One region of the Lysinibacillus sp. SGAir0095 genome, then DNA from elsewhere that is predicted to be linked to it. Evidence: riboswitches for the same ligand, from Rfam matches in the RefSeq annotation. Region 1 holds a riboswitch; each other region holds the start of a gene.

The links. Region 1 has a riboswitch for cobalamin ahead of C1N55_RS19105 (glutaredoxin family protein). Riboswitches for the same ligand answer to the same signal wherever they lie in the genome.
Region 2: it holds a riboswitch for cobalamin, as region 1 does, so the genes downstream of both, C1N55_RS04080 (FecCD family ABC transporter permease) here and C1N55_RS19105 (glutaredoxin family protein) in region 1, are expected to answer to the same signal.
Region 3: it holds a riboswitch for cobalamin, as region 1 does, so the genes downstream of both, C1N55_RS12230 (hypothetical protein) here and C1N55_RS19105 (glutaredoxin family protein) in region 1, are expected to answer to the same signal.
Region 4: it holds a riboswitch for cobalamin, as region 1 does, so the genes downstream of both, C1N55_RS20665 (S-layer homology domain-containing protein) here and C1N55_RS19105 (glutaredoxin family protein) in region 1, are expected to answer to the same signal.

What each region holds. Positions count from the first base shown of each region.
Region 1 is NZ_CP028083.1:3,886,417-3,890,291, reverse strand. It holds gene C1N55_RS19110 (bifunctional metallophosphatase/5'-nucleotidase) at 1-1,014, opposite strand, end outside; cobalamin riboswitch at 1,138-1,318, shown strand; gene C1N55_RS19105 (glutaredoxin family protein) at 1,514-1,738, shown strand; gene nrdI (class Ib ribonucleoside-diphosphate reductase assembly flavoprotein NrdI) at 1,735-2,094, shown strand; gene nrdE (class 1b ribonucleoside-diphosphate reductase subunit alpha) at 2,091-3,875, shown strand, end outside.
Region 2 is NZ_CP028083.1:797,631-801,505, forward strand. It holds gene C1N55_RS04070 (acyl-CoA dehydrogenase family protein) at 1-668, shown strand, start outside; gene C1N55_RS04075 (acyl-CoA dehydrogenase family protein) at 816-2,006, shown strand; cobalamin riboswitch at 2,100-2,294, shown strand; gene C1N55_RS04080 (FecCD family ABC transporter permease) at 2,488-3,471, shown strand; gene C1N55_RS04085 (adenosylcobinamide amidohydrolase) at 3,476-3,875, shown strand, end outside.
Region 3 is NZ_CP028083.1:2,480,989-2,484,863, reverse strand. It holds gene C1N55_RS12245 (metal ABC transporter ATP-binding protein) at 1-209, shown strand, start outside; gene C1N55_RS12240 (metal ABC transporter permease) at 225-1,088, shown strand; gene C1N55_RS12235 (Fur family transcriptional regulator) at 1,085-1,495, shown strand; cobalamin riboswitch at 1,579-1,758, shown strand; gene C1N55_RS12230 (hypothetical protein) at 1,922-2,473, shown strand; gene C1N55_RS12225 (ABC transporter substrate-binding protein) at 2,470-3,426, shown strand; gene C1N55_RS12220 (bifunctional adenosylcobinamide kinase/adenosylcobinamide-phosphate guanylyltransferase) at 3,523-3,875, shown strand, end outside.
Region 4 is NZ_CP028083.1:1,595,608-1,599,482, reverse strand. It holds gene C1N55_RS20665 (S-layer homology domain-containing protein) at 1-2,301, opposite strand, end outside; cobalamin riboswitch at 2,479-2,681, opposite strand; gene C1N55_RS07865 (TlpA family protein disulfide reductase) at 2,781-3,482, opposite strand; gene glnA (type I glutamate--ammonia ligase) at 3,670-3,875, opposite strand, start outside.

The DNA of each region.
Region 1 (3,875 bases):
ATGTTCTCGAGGTGCGTTATTAATTAAGTCTCGATTCGTGATCCTACCAAAAAATCCTCCATTCTCTAGATACAATAAATCACAAACTGAGATTTGAGCATTTGTAGCTTTGAGTTGCATATCGTGAATAAGTTGTATAAAGGGATGGCTTGAAAGTCGGGATGACAATAAACCCTTATAAGAATAATCATCCATAATGTATGCAACCTCTTTTTCAAGCCACTCTTCTACCTCTTGCGGATATGAAAATTCACCTTTTTTTAATCGGTGAAACTTTGCTTCATGCTGCCTTGTTTCAAAGTTTATTTGTACCTCGAAGAACCCGTTTCCATGAGAGGCAGGTTGAATAATTAAAGTATCCTTTACTCTTGTGTTTATAGATAGATGTTGGTGACCAGTAATGAGTAAATCGATGTCAGGGATCAATTCTAAAATTTCATTTGCTTGATTTTCACCAACGCGTTCTTGAAACACGGTGCCTGTTGTGGGATCCTCGGTAAAACCGCCATGATAGGAAACGATGAGATAATCTGGTTTTTCACTTGTTTTTACAACCTCCACCCAGTGTTGTAGAGCCTTTAACGTATTTTCAAATTGAAGTTCCTCTAGATATCCATGCTCGTCCCAAATGCGTGTGTAATGAGTTGTCGCACCAACAACAACAAATTTTTTTCCACCAATATCTTTTATAAAATAGGGTTTGGCAAAGTCCCCCATATTACAGCTAATCCAAGGGAAATGACAATCGAAACGAAAGCTTTCTATAGCTTTTAGATTATTATGAAATTCATGATTACCGAAAATGGCAACATCATAGATTTCGTTTGCTAGCTCAATCATCGGGTGCCTTTTTTTATGAAAATGCTTGTAATAAAAAGATGCTGGACTTCCATCTAAAAAATCCCCGTTATCTATCACTAAATCTGGATTCAAAGCCTTCATTTTTTTTATTAAATGTTCAAAGCGATCCAGTCTTCCGTGTAAATCACTCGTAATTAAAACGGATACCGCCATAAATTTCACCTCCATATGGACTTTATTTTGATAGCATATATTTAATATGGTAAATGAAATTTTACTCATTTACATCATATTGGGATATGTGCTACACTTATCTTCGTAAATTAAAACTATATATTGTGTTTGTTTTATGTAGGTACTACTATATGTAGTTTAATAGGGAAGTTCGGTGAAAATCCGACGCTGTCCCCGCAACTGTAATGCTGACAATGATTCGTGTGCCACTGTGTAAATACATGGGAAGGGAATCAAAGTGTGAAGCTAAGCCAGGAGACCTGCCTAGTAAAACAGATCAATCATTTCTTCGGGGATTGAGAAATGGGGACGCATCCTTTTTATACAATTCACTTAGGACGTTTCCAATTTTAGGTTATCTTTTTTCGAAGAGATAACCTTTTAATTTTTACTAAAAATTAGTAATTTCTACCTCTGTTTACACATTGTACAAGGTGGTATTGAAGAAAAAAAGAGATTAATAGAGAAGAGGGATTTTATGAAATTATATACAAAAACAATCTGTCCAAAATGCATGTGGGTAAAATCAGAACTGCAAAGAGCAGGGCTTGAAGTAGAAGTTGTGAATATCGATCAAGACGAAGAAGCAAAGCAAACGATTATAGACGCAGGCTTCCTTTCAGTACCTGTTTTAGAGTTTGATGGACAACTGGTAGGGGATGTGCAAGAGATTGTTTCTCAAATTGAGCTGATCGCAGGGTGATTGCTTATGCGAGTCGAACTGGAAACGTACGCTATATTGCTTCAAAAATACAGGGTGAAGCCGTTGAGATAAAAGAAGGATTGCAGTTGGACAAGCCCTTTCTTTTGATTACATATACAGATGGGCTTGGGGACATTCCACTGAAAGTTGCGCAATTTTTAGAGCGAAATGGAGCCTTTTGTAAAGGGGTCGTTGTGAGCGGAAATAGCAACTTTGGACATCATGTATTTGGTGGCGCAGGGGAAAAAATTGCATCAAGTTACCGTATCCCGTTAGTACGTAAACTAGACTTGCGTGGGTATCAGGAAGATTATAATGCGATTCAACAGTTTTATGAAAAGAGGGTCATTGAATGAAAACATATTTGAAACTAAATAATGATGTGCTGAATCGTTATAACACAACCGGGCAATTAGAGCTGGAAAAGGACCGTGAGGCGACACGACGTTACTTTTTAGAATATGTAAACGTACGCTTACGCTACTTTATCGATATAGAAGAGAAGATTCGTTATTTAGTAGAAGAAGGGTATTACGAAAAAGAATTTATTGAACTGTATGACCTAGAATTTATTAAACACTTATATAAAAAAGCATATGATTACAACTTCCGCTTCCCTTCTTTTATGAGTGCGAGTAAATTCTATGACAGCTATGCTATGAAAAGCCGTGATGGTGAAGAGATTCTTGAAAAATATGAAGATCGAATTGTGATTATTGCATTGTATTTAGCGCAAGGTGATGCAGACCTAGCAGAACGAGCGGTGGAAGCCATGATGGAAGGCTACCAACCTGCTACACCTACAGCTTTGAATAGTGGAAAGAAAGCTCGTGGGGAGCTGGTAAGCTGCTTTAAATTATCGATGGATGACTCAATGAACAGTATCGCCGAAAATATTGGTTACTGTTTGGAACTATCTCGCCTTGGTGGTGGGGTTGGTGTTAATTTAACAGATCTGCGTCCATTAGGAGATCCTATAAAAGGGATACTTAATCGTGCAAGTGGTGTTATCCCGGTTGCAAAGCTTCTAGAAAATTCCTTTAGTTATTCCAATCAACTCGGTCAACGCAATGGTTCAGGCGTTGTATACTTAAATATTTTCCATGCAGATATCGAGAATTTCATCTCATCCAAAAAACCAAATGCTGATGATAAAATCCGCCTGGCGACACTATCTACAGGTATTATCATTCCGAGCATTTTCTTTGAACTCATGAAAAGAGATAAGGATATCGTTCTCTTTAGCTCTTACGATATTTACAAAGAATACGGTAAACGGATGTCTGAAATCTCTATTTCGGAGATGTATTACGAGTTGCTGGATAATCCAAAAATCCGCAAAATAAAACGATTAAATGCAAGAAAGCTTTATACAGAAGTCAAAAAAGCTCAATTTGAATCGGGTTACCCATTTGAAATTTTTGATGATAACGTAAATGAAGTGCATCCACTAAAAAACATAGGTCGAGTGCAAATGTCGAATTTGTGCACGGAAATTTTACAAGTCCAGCAAAAGAGTATTATCACAGATCAAGACGAACCAAATGAGTATGGATTAGATGTATCTTGTAATCTAGGTTCCATTGATATACATGAAGCGAGTAAAGTAGCTGATTTTGGGAAACTAGTCGATACGTCAATGAGGCTATTAACAAATGTATCTCAAATGACTTATATCAAAAACGTTCCTTCTGTTGCAAAAGCAAATAAGTTAATGCATTCAGTTGGTTTAGGTGTCATGAACTTACATGGGCATTTAGTGACACAAGGAATAATGTATGGTTCAAAGGAATCCGTTGAATTTATTGATGGTTTTATGGAAGCGTTAAACTACTATTCTCTAAGAAGTTCGATGGAAATTGCGAAAGAGCGTGGAGAAACCTTTTACCAATTTGAAGAAAGTGAATATGCCAATGGGAACTACTTTGAACCATATATCAACAAAGTAGAAGAGCCATTCCATTCAGAAACGATTCGTGCGCTAGGGAATGTGCCGATTATTACTGCAGCAATGTGGAAGGAATTAGCGGAAGATGTAAAAAAATATGGTTTATTCCATAGCTATAGAATGGCAATTGCTCCAACTGGTTCAATCAGTTATATAAGATCTTGCACGGCGTCCATCTCACCATGCACA
Region 2 (3,875 bases), 1.1 Mb from region 1:
CAATGATTCAGGATTCCTTAGCAAAATTTGCAGCGAAACTACATGTGGAAGTGGCTACTACATTTGATTTAATTCAACAGTATGATCGTATTACTCAGGGGAGGGGGTCTTCGAAAGAAACCATTTTAAATCGTTTGTACATTGCTATCTTGAAGAAGGAAACAGCAGAACAAGCGGTGAAATTTGCAAGTGAGGCCATCGAACTTCATGGAGGGAATGGCTATATCGAGGACTTTGTCACACCAAGATTATTACGGGATGCACAAGTGTTAACGGTTTGGGAAGGAACAGCGAATATTTTAGCATTGGATGTTATTCGTTTATTTAAAAAATATGAAGCACACATTCTTTTTGTTGAAGAAATGAACAATAGATTACAGGATATCCCGGCATCAAACTTGAAACAAATCGTTGAAAATCAATTAAATGAAATTGAAAAACAATTACAGCTATTTATTACTCTAGATGATGCTGCCCAAACCTATGAAGCAAAAGGGATTGCGGAAAAAATGGCACTTATTTATGAAAGTGTCATTGCTGTTGAATGGGCAAGTCAACACGGAGGGAAATTTGAAAAACTAGCTGAGATATATCTAGAAGAAACTTGGAAGCTGCGTAAACTAGGTGATCCAATGATTACGGTCCAATACTTTCATGAAATAATCTAATATTAAAAAGAGAGCTCCATTTTGAAATGGCGCTCTTTTTCATTTTATAATTCATATTAAGTTAGTAAGAATTGACGGATGGAAGATCCAAAAAGTAAAATGGCTGTATGATGTAGTACGGATTTCGTTAAATGAGGAGATGATCATTTGAAAAGTCTATTTATTAAAACGGAGGAACAAAGGAAATGGTTAGAAAAATTGGCATCCTTAAAAGAGGAATTTAAAAACAATGCCCAACAAATTGATGAGCAATCTGTCTTTCCTCATGAACATATACAGAAGCTAAGAGAAATTGGCTATACAAAAATTACTCTACCAAAAGAATTAGGGGGAGAGGGTTTTAGTGTTTATGATGCGATTTTAATACAGGAAACACTGGCGAGCTACGACGGAAGTACTGCACTTTCCATAGGTTGGACGGTATTAACGGTAGGTGAGTTATTTGAAAATAAATACTGGGAACCTGTGAAACTAGAGAACTTTGCTAAAGCGGTAGAAAAAGGCGCAATCATCAATAGGGCGGTAAGTGAAGCAGCAACAGGTAGCCCCATTCGAGGAGGGCGTCCTGGAACTACAGCAAAACGAAATGGTGACAAGTGGGTAATTACTGGACGTAAAAGTTATACAACTGGATTACCCGAGCTAGATTACTTTTTAACCTCGGCATGGATTGAGGAAGAGGAAAAAATCGGTTTCTTCTTAATACATAAAGATACACCAGGTATTACTATTGAAGAGACGTGGGATGTTATTGCGATGCGGGGAACAGGTAGTCATGATTTTGTATTAAGTGAAGTGCAATTAGAAGAATCAGATCTAGTTGAAGTTCCTAACTATACGACTGGCTTTAAATTGAATGGGTGGCTACTGGTCATTCCTGCAACATACTTAGGAATTGCACAGGCAGCACGTGATTATGCCATACAATTTGCAAATACCCATTCACCAAATAGCATTCAAGGAACAATTGCATCATTACCGAATGTTCAAGCGTTACTTGGAGAAATTGAACTGGAGCTAGCTAAAGCACGCTTCGCTTTGTATGGTGCAGCACAAAGCTATGTGGATTTAAAAAATAGAGAACAAAATGGTAGAACGTTAACGGTAGCGGAAGGTGAAGTAATTGTCAATGCAGTAAACGTGGCTAAACATACAGTAACCAATGCTGCCATCACTGTAGTGGATAAAGCAATGCGAGTTGTAGGCGCAAAGAGTCTGCAACGCACAAATCCGCTTCAGCGTTATTACCGTGATGTACGAGCGGGTCTCCATAACCCACCAATGGATGATTTAACAATTAAGAAATTAGCTGAATTAGTTCTGAAACAAAATGACTGATACGATAGATTAGGAGGCTTTGTTTTTCATCAAGCAATGAAAGCGAAAGTTTTATACATTCTTTTCCATAATTAAAGTATAATAGAAAGAAATAATTTCATAAGTAGTAAAGGTCTTTTTGCTAGACTAGCAAAAAGAGTAAAAGGGAAGTTGGTGAAAGTCCAACGCTGTCCCGCAACTGTAAATGGGAGTGGCCCTGCAATCCACTGTTACAAGAAGTGTGTAATGGGAAGGAAGGGAGCACGATGAACATAAGCCAGGAGACCTGCCTTTATGATGATAGATTCACACCTTACGAGGATAGGGGGAGTACAAGGATTGTAATGATATCAATTACTGAACCGTCTCCCTATTTTGGCTAGGGAGGCTTTTTATTTTTGTGAAATGGCAAGAAAAACAATATGATAAAAACGATTTTAATTTCTACTAAAAAATATAATAATGTAAAGAATAGTCTTGAGGTAACATTGTGAAAAAAAGAATGATGCTTGCTTATAGTTCATCAATAGTTATTTTGTTAGTTAGCATTTGGCTTGGGGTGTCCATTGGTTCAGCAGATGTCCCCATCTCAACATTATGGGATGACGAAACAAATCCCAGTGCTTACAGTATTTTATGGGGCATTCGAATGCCTCGCGTTATATTAGCAGGTCTGATCGGCGCCTCATTAGCAATTGCAGGGGCAGCCTTTCAAGGGTTGCTAAAAAACCCTTTAGCTGATCCATATACGCTTGGAATTTCTTCAGGAGCTTCTGTTGGTGCAGTGGCAACAATTTTCTTTAGTCTTTCAATACCTGTAATAGGGACATACACCCTGCCACTTTTCGGCATGGTTGGGGCATTTTTGACGATGCTTCTCGTATTAACCTTTGCCCGTTTCATCGATCGCTCCATGAAAATGGAAACACTTATTTTAACTGGAGTAATATTCAGTTCATTTTTGGGATCGTGTATTTCGTTAATGATTGCGCTTACTGGCCAACAGCTACGTGAAATTACAAGCTGGTTACTTGGCAGTGTATCTATGCGTGGATGGCCATATGTCCAAATGATTTTGCCCTTTGTTTTGATTGGGGTCATACTTTTGTGGCTTAACCGAAGAGAATTAAATGCAATGATGTATGGTGATGAACGAGCACAGGCCTTGGGTGTAAACGTAAAGTTTAGGAAGTATGCGATTTTAACTGGAGGTTCGATGCTTACGGGAGCCGCAGTTGCAGTATCTGGTACCATTGGCTTTGTTGGGTTAGTCGTTCCTCATATGACGCGTATGCTTTGGGGAACGGATCATCGTCATTTATTGACCTTATCCTTTTTAAATGGAGCAAGTCTGTTGATTATTTGTGATCTGGTCTCTAGGACGATTATCACACCATCAGAATTGCCAATTGGTGTGATTACAGCCTTTATTGGCGCACCTGTCTTTTCATATATCTTCTTTAAACAACGAAGAAGCAGGGGGTGAAGATATGCTACAGGTTCAAAATATTTCAGGTGGTTACGGAGCAACCCCCATTCTATCAAATATTACATTTCAAGTAGAAAAAGGCAAAATGGTTGGAATTCTAGGACCAAATGGATGCGGAAAGTCAACCTTATTAAAGGTAATCAGTGGCATAATGAGTCCTACTTTTGGAACGGTCCACATAGATGGAGCAGAAATAGGTGAATACTCAACTCGTGAGTTAGCAAGAAAAATGACGATCTTACCTCAACTACATGCAACAGCCTTTTCGAGTACAGTTCGTGATACCGTGTCAATTGGCCGGTACCCACATCAATCAGGCTTCTTCTCAAGTTGGGGAGCAGAAGATGAAAGTGCAGTAAAAAAGGCAATGCAGCAGACGGATATCCAAAAATATGAAAATC
Region 3 (3,875 bases), 1.4 Mb from region 1:
TCTATGATATGCTAGCAAAGCTGAACGAGGAACAAAATAAGACAATTATTTTAGTTACTCATGATGTTGATACGGTATCTAATCGAATCAGTCATGTTGCCTGCTTAAATCAAACAATTCATTTCCATGGGTTTAAAAAGGAGTTTGATACAATTTCACAAACTCAATTAGACAATTGGTATGGACATTCAGTGAGAAAGATTCATTAATGAGGAGAAGGCAAAATGATTGAAGCAATTTTAAACTATGAATTTTTACAAAATGCCTTTATCTCGGGGCTAATTATTGGCGTTATAGCACCATTATTAGGTGTTTTTATTGTAGTAAGACGAATGTCATTAATCGCAGACGCACTATCCCACGTAACGCTGGCGGGGATTGCGGGGAGTTTATACTTAAGTCAAAGCTTCTCGGCGTTAGTGCTTTTAAATCCGATATATTTAGGGATTGTTGCAGCAGTTAGTGGCTCGATTCTAATAGAGCGATTGCGCAGACTATATAAACACTATGAAGAGCTCGCTATTCCGATTATTATGTCTGCAGGTATTGGTCTAACTGCGATTTTTGTATCTCTTGCAAGTGGCTTTAATACAGACTTAATGAGCTATTTATTTGGTTCGGTTTCGGCAGTATCAAGACAGGACTTATGGGTTGTAGTGAGTATTGCTATTGTAGTTATCTTATTTATATTCTTATTTTTCAAAGAAATGTTTGTCCTTGCTTTTGATGAAGAATATGCAAATGCTAGTGGACTGCCTGCAAAATGGATTCATTTCTTATTTATGCTGGTAGTTGCTTTAGTGATAGCTGCAAGCATGCGAATTGTTGGAATTCTTTTAGTTTCATCATTAATTACACTACCTGTTGCAGCCAGTATGCGGATTGCCAAAGGATTTAAACAAACAATTATTTATTCAATCCTCTTTGGTGAAGCCGCTGTTATCATCGGATTAGCAAGCGCTTACTACTTAAATCTGGCACCAGGTGGTACAATTGTTGTAACCTCTATATTAATTTTATTGATTGTCATCCTTGTTAAAAAAATTATACTTAAAACAAATGCAAAAGAAAGGGGAGCAGTTAAATGAACCTAACTAAAGCATGGGAAATATTAAAAGAAAACGGCTATAAAAAAACGGATAAACGAGAACTAATATTGAATATGTTCGAAGAGACTGATAAATATTTAACTGCAAAGGATCTCTTATCTGTATTGAAGAAGGACTTTCCTGGAATGAGCTTCGATACGATTTATCGCAATTTAGCTACTTTTGTTGATCTTGGTATATTAGAAGAAACTGAGTTAAGTGGTGAAAGAAATTTCCGTATGCAATGCGAATCTGATCACCATCATCATCACTTTATTTGTATGGAATGTGGGAACGTTAAAGAAATCTCGATTTGTCCAATGGAGATGCTGAACGAAAAACTTCCGGGATATACGATTGAGGCGCACAAATTCGAAATCTATGGAAAATGCTTAGGTTGTAGTTAAGCATTATAATCTATTACTAAATTCTACTGAAAAATTTAAATACTATTATTTTGAAAAATATGTTATATTGCTGTTAAGTGAATACTGTTTGCAAAGAAAGAGATGCGTATGAACGCTTAATAGGGAATTCGGTAAAAAGCCGAAGCTGTATCCGCAACTGTATGTGTTAGTTTCAAGATTTTTGCCACTGTCTATCTAGATGGGAAGGCTCTTTGAAATGCTATGCACAAGCCAGGAGACCTATCTTTTTCTGATCGTAAATACCCTCTTCGGAATTTAAGAGAATGTACGGCTTAATTTAGTGAATATTTTTATGCAATCTTATTCTGTAATTTTTTGCCATCCATTCTTGTGGATGGCTTTTATAATTTCTCTTGTTGTTTGAATGGGTTATTCACTAAATGTAATTGGATAGGGGGGGTATATATTCGAAAAGATATGCGATTTAGTTGTTATCCATTTATGCGTGAGCAAGGGAGTTTAGTCGATTATGAGATTCGCACAGATTCTCTTACTACACGAATTGGAGCTGTTTTACCAGTTTTACGTGGAGATGAAGCTTGTCGAGTTGTTTATGAGGACTTAGAAGTTATTCAGCCTAATGTTTATCATCTTAACGGCTCTATACGTGGAAAATTAGCGATTTCGGAGGCTGATTTACAAGTCTTGAGTGACCGATATGATTATTATGTTGCCCAAGTTGGGGATGTAATCAAGCAGTTTTTATTGCCTCAAGGCAGTGAAGCGGGTGCCTTACTTCATGTCTGTCGAAGTGAAGCAAAAAAATCATATCGTGCACTCCATAAAGTAAGTGAAGAACGCGAAGTACCAGAAATATTGTTTGATTATTTAGCTCTTCTTGCAAATGTATTTTTTGTAATGGCCGTTTACACAAACTCCAGACAGGGTGTAGATGAGATTCCATTTGTGAGCAAATCCTATCCAATAAAGAAAAAACGAAAAGAGGAAATTCGATGAAATTTTTAGAGAAAAAGTGGATGGCACCATTAGCAATCTCATTATTATTAGTTGGTTGTAATTCTGAAGAACCAGCTAAAAGCGATGATACAGAAGCAAACAAAAACGCTGGGGCAGCTGAAGAATCAGGTCCTTATACAGTCGTTGATGACCGCGGTGTGGAAGTGACTTTTGAGGAAGTACCAGAAAAAATTGTCTCATTACAACCGAGCAATACAGAGATTTTATTTGAGCTTGGAGTAGGGGAGCAAATTATCGGTGCAACAGAATTTGATACATACCCTGAAGAAGCGCTTGAAATAGAACGAATTTCTGATTCAATGACTATCAATACTGAGAGAGTAATTGAAATGCAACCTGATGTTGTTTTTGCCTATACAGTTGGGGAAGAAACGCATATTGAACAATTAGAAAATGCTGGATTGAAGGTTTTTGTTATTCAAACTGCCGCAACAATTGATGATGTTTATGGTGATATCGAGCAAATAGCTGAAGTTTTAAATGTTGAAGAAAAAGCTGATGAAATCGTTTCAGGAATCGAAGAGCAAATTGCGGCGGTTCAAGAAAAAACGGCTTCATTGGATGAAAAGGAAAAAGTATACTTTGAAATCTCACCATCTCCAGATATTTGGTCTGTCGGCTCTGGTACTTTCCAACAAGAGCTTATTGAAGCGGCTGGCGTTGAAAACATATATGCTGATCAGCAAAGTTGGTTTGCAGTTTCAGAAGAGGATTTAATTACCCGTAATCCAGAAGCAATTATTACAACTGTAAATTACAGTGAAGATCCAAAAGGAGAAATTTTAGCTCGTGAAGGATGGTCAAATATTACGGCGGTTCAAAATGAAGAAGTTTATGTATTAAATGCCGATATCCTAGATCGTCCAGGTCCACGAATTGGTGAAGCCATCGAACTAATTGCATCAACAATCTATCCAGAAATTTTTAACTAAAAAGTAGGAGAGCAAATTCTTAATTAGAGTTTGCTCTTTTCGATTTTATCTCTAATAATTACTTTAGCTTATTATTAAATTTTGGAGGAGAGTCTCATGAGTAAAATGATTTTTATTTCAGGTGGTGTTCGGAGCGGAAAAAGTGCATTTGCTGAATGTTATGCTAAAGAGCTATATCACCAATTTGAGCGGACCAACTTGTTTTATATTGCTTCCGGTGTTGCTTTTGATGAAGAGATGGCTAGTCGAATCAAACGACATCAGCTAGATCGCGAAAAGTCAGCTATTAAGTGGGATACACTGGAAATTCTAGATGGATTACAGTTTGATGTAGCCATCTCTGCAGAGAAATCTGTAATACTTTGGGATTGTATAACAACTTGGCTAAATAATATCCTTTATAAAACAGAACAACTTGAACGAAATTCCAGAATACTTGAAATTGAAAA
Region 4 (3,875 bases), 1.9 Mb from region 1:
GTATAACGGCGTTTGATTATTTAATAATCTATCGTACGCAGCCAAGGCATAGGCTGTTTGTTGCGTTGCCATGATATTAGTTAACCCATTTTTCGGATGAGCAAAACCACCGTCTATTGTGTAGTACGACAATATATTTGTTAAAATTGATGACCCATTCTCTTTAAGAAATCTTTCATCATTTAATCCATCAATTCCGAGTGTTGATAGTGCTACTAATACTTGATCGGCACTTTGAACATTTTCAGAACCCCACGATTTATAGCCACCATTCTCGGTTTGCATCGTTGCTAATTTTGCAACAGCACGGTCAATCGCTTCTTTGACTTCTTGTTTGCTTTGGTATGGTGCTAATGCTTGAATCACCATTCCCGTCATATCAGGATCTGGATTCGTGCCACTTAATGCAAAGCCTCCACCCGATATTTCTTTTTGCAATATAAACTCGATTAACTTGTTACGAGTTGTTCTATTTTCTGTAACAATATCAGGAATCTCATAATTTTGAGTATCCAATGCAATTAGAGCGAAAATTGCACCATTTATTCCTTGTCTTACCACTTTATCAAGATCTGCTAAGTTCTCTACTAAGTTATAGCCACCAACATCTCTAGCGTCTTTTCCGATTGCTGAAAGTGCAATAATTAAACGCGAATATTCCGTATTATTCCCGCTCAAAACACCTTCTTTATCTTGAAGATGGGCAGCTACATTATTGTAATAAGTTTCAAAGTAACCCTCTGGAACTTCATATCCTCCTCGAGCTAAGGCAAAAACATTCCATTCATTGCCAAATTTTGGAGTTGGTGTTATTGATAGTAAATAAGCATTTGAGGATAATAAAGCTTCTTCTATAGTTGGAGAAACTACTATACTAGTGGATGCTTTGACATCTCCACTTTCTGAAGCAGCAGTGATGGTTGCTTTTCCTTTACCAATGGCCCGAATAACGCCATCTACAACTGTAACAACTTTTTCATCACTACTTGACCAGATCACTCGCTCTGTTGCATTTGTTGGTTTTAATGTAACTTTAATAGAAGCAGTATCTCCAACCTTAGGTAATGAAATGTTCTTTTCAGTTAATGTAATTTTTGTTATTAATATTTTTTTGAGTTCTATTAATCGATTTTGCAATTCTTGTAATTTTACAAAATTAGTAACCGCTATTTTTTCAGAGTCACTTAATTTTTCGTATTCATTTGTTGCTTGTACAATTGATTCTTCATGTGTTGCATTAACCATATCGACCTGTGGCAATGTATCAATTTGAGAAATAACATCATGAACACGAACTAATGAATTATAGGCATTTTCTTTTTGAACAAGTATTTCTAAGTTTGTTACAAGTGCTTTTTGTTCTATATTCAAAGCTTCGTAAGCTTGACGGGCATTTTGAATCGCTAATTGGTTTCTTTCACTAATTTCTTCAATCGTTGGAAGCGAAGATATAAGTGAGATAACATTTGCTATCGCTTGATCATCATCATTATCAACCGGACTGCTGGTTTTTGATCCTTCACTATTTACTGGATGTACAGTTATCTTGGTAAATGGACGGTTAATATTACTATACTTTCCTTCACCTCGAACTGCGGTAATTTCATACTCACCTGGTTCAGAAAATTGAAGTGTGACATTACCTTCTGTATCTGTTATATATAGAGATTTTTCGCCATTGATGACAAGCTCTGCATTTTCAATAGGTGCATGATAATCCTGCCAATCCTCATTTTTAAATGCCCCTTGTAAATTCAATGTAATATTTTCATTAATTTCAGATGAATAACCTGGGTGTTCAAAAAATGTATATGGATTGTTCTCCCAATTAGTTGTAAAATACATAACAATCATATCGCCATCTTTAACTTCTTGCTGGCTTACGCCATAATTGGATATAACATGATTATGCGTATACATCCAACCGTCCTGGCTACCGGTACTAAATGTCTCTAAGCCTGCAATATTTGATATATACATGCCTCCGCCAAAATCAAACTCACTGGAGTTTTCGACATCATAACCTGCTTGATCCAATGCTTTAATAATTGCATGAATGGCATAAACAGTAGAATCACCTTCATCCATCGAATCTAGTAGACTACCGTATTCTGAATAAATTTCATTAGCATTTACATCAACCGCTGTTAGTGGAACAATTGTTTCATTTAGCCCCTCAATTCGAACCTGTACAGTTGAACTATCTGTCAGCTCATCAGCGTTTACTGTTACCGGCGAAAATAATGAAAGCGTTAACAAAAATGTTAGAAATACATTCAAGCCTTTTTTAAATAGATCCACTTACCAAAACCCCCTTGTTTCTTTTTTTAGTGAATTGCATGCAAGATAAAATGACAAAATAAAAAACCGCTAGCTCTCAAATTGAGAAATAGCGGAAAATAGAAAAAAGCATATAAAGTACCTATCCATATACCCATTGGTCTATTTGCCGTACATTCTCCTAAATTCCGAAGAGATTTGATACGATCAGAGAAAGGTAGGTCTCCTGGCTTGTGCATCCTTTTACTCTAAGAACCTTCCCATCTACTAGAAGCTTTTTTCTTCGTTTGACAGTGGCATCTTCTTATTTCATCTGCACTTACAGTTGCGGAAACAGCTTCGGCATTTTACCGAATTCCCTATTAAGCTACATGATTAGCACCTTTATCCTGCAATTCTATTCACTTACAATTGAGTATAATCTTAACTATTAGCTTGTTCAAGAACAAATCATAGTGCTTTCATACCTATTTTAGAAATAAGTGGAAATTTCCTTCTTATTAATCTATTAACTTCTCCTCTAACATTTCCTCAGTAACTGGCCCTATAATCTGCTCAACAACCATACCTTCTTCATTTATTATCATACTTGTTGGTATAGTCAGAATTTCGTAATTAATCGAAACGTCCCCCTTTTCATCCAATAAAATCGGGAAACTAATTCCATATTCATAGGCAAACTTTTTTACTTTATCCATGTTCAATTCTAAGTCGGTTGCATTTACTGCAAGAATTACGAGGTTCTCCCTATTGGCATGTTCTTCGTAGAAACGTTGTATAGCAGGCATCTCCTCAACACAAGGCGCACACCAGGTTGCCCAAAAATTAATAAACACCTTTTTCCCCTCTAAATCTGACAATCGAACAGTTTCACCGGTTAAAGTCTTTAATTCAAAATTCGGTGCTTTCACATTGAGTGCTCGTACCTCTGTTTCTTGTTCGTGGTCATCATGATTATGCCCTCCTTCCTCATGATCATGATAAATTTCTGGTTCATCAATCGATCGGTACTCAACCTGTTGTTCACCTTCTTCAACCTCAGGCTCTTGATCAACTGCTTGATTCAAGGATGTTGAATCCTCTTCATCAAATACAACCTCCAATTGATCTTGTTCATTCGTAAAAAGATTTTTCGATATTGTATTAATCAACGCAGCTAAAATGAGTAATGTTAAGCAAATAGAGACAATTTTCTTCGGCAAACCTTCACCTTACTTTCAAACTTATTCTTTTACAAGTATATGAGTGAAATCTAGTAAAATGAGTTGAAGCAAACGATTGACTAATTTGATTTTACCTGTCTTCATAGTTAAGAAAAGAATGAATTTGATCATTCTATATATAGAAAAAACCGTCTCAAAATCGAGACGGTTTACTTCATCTATAAGATTAGTACATTTTTAAATATTGATCACGTTCCCATGGGTGAACAGCTGTACGGAACATATCATATTCAATTTCTTTTGCTTCTTTGAAGTTAGAATAGATGTGTTCACCAAGTGCTGATTTGATTACTTCATCTTGTTCTAAGTAAGAAAGAGCTTCAAGTAGAGAACCTGGTAAACTCTCAATTCCGTTTTCTTTTAACTCAGCAG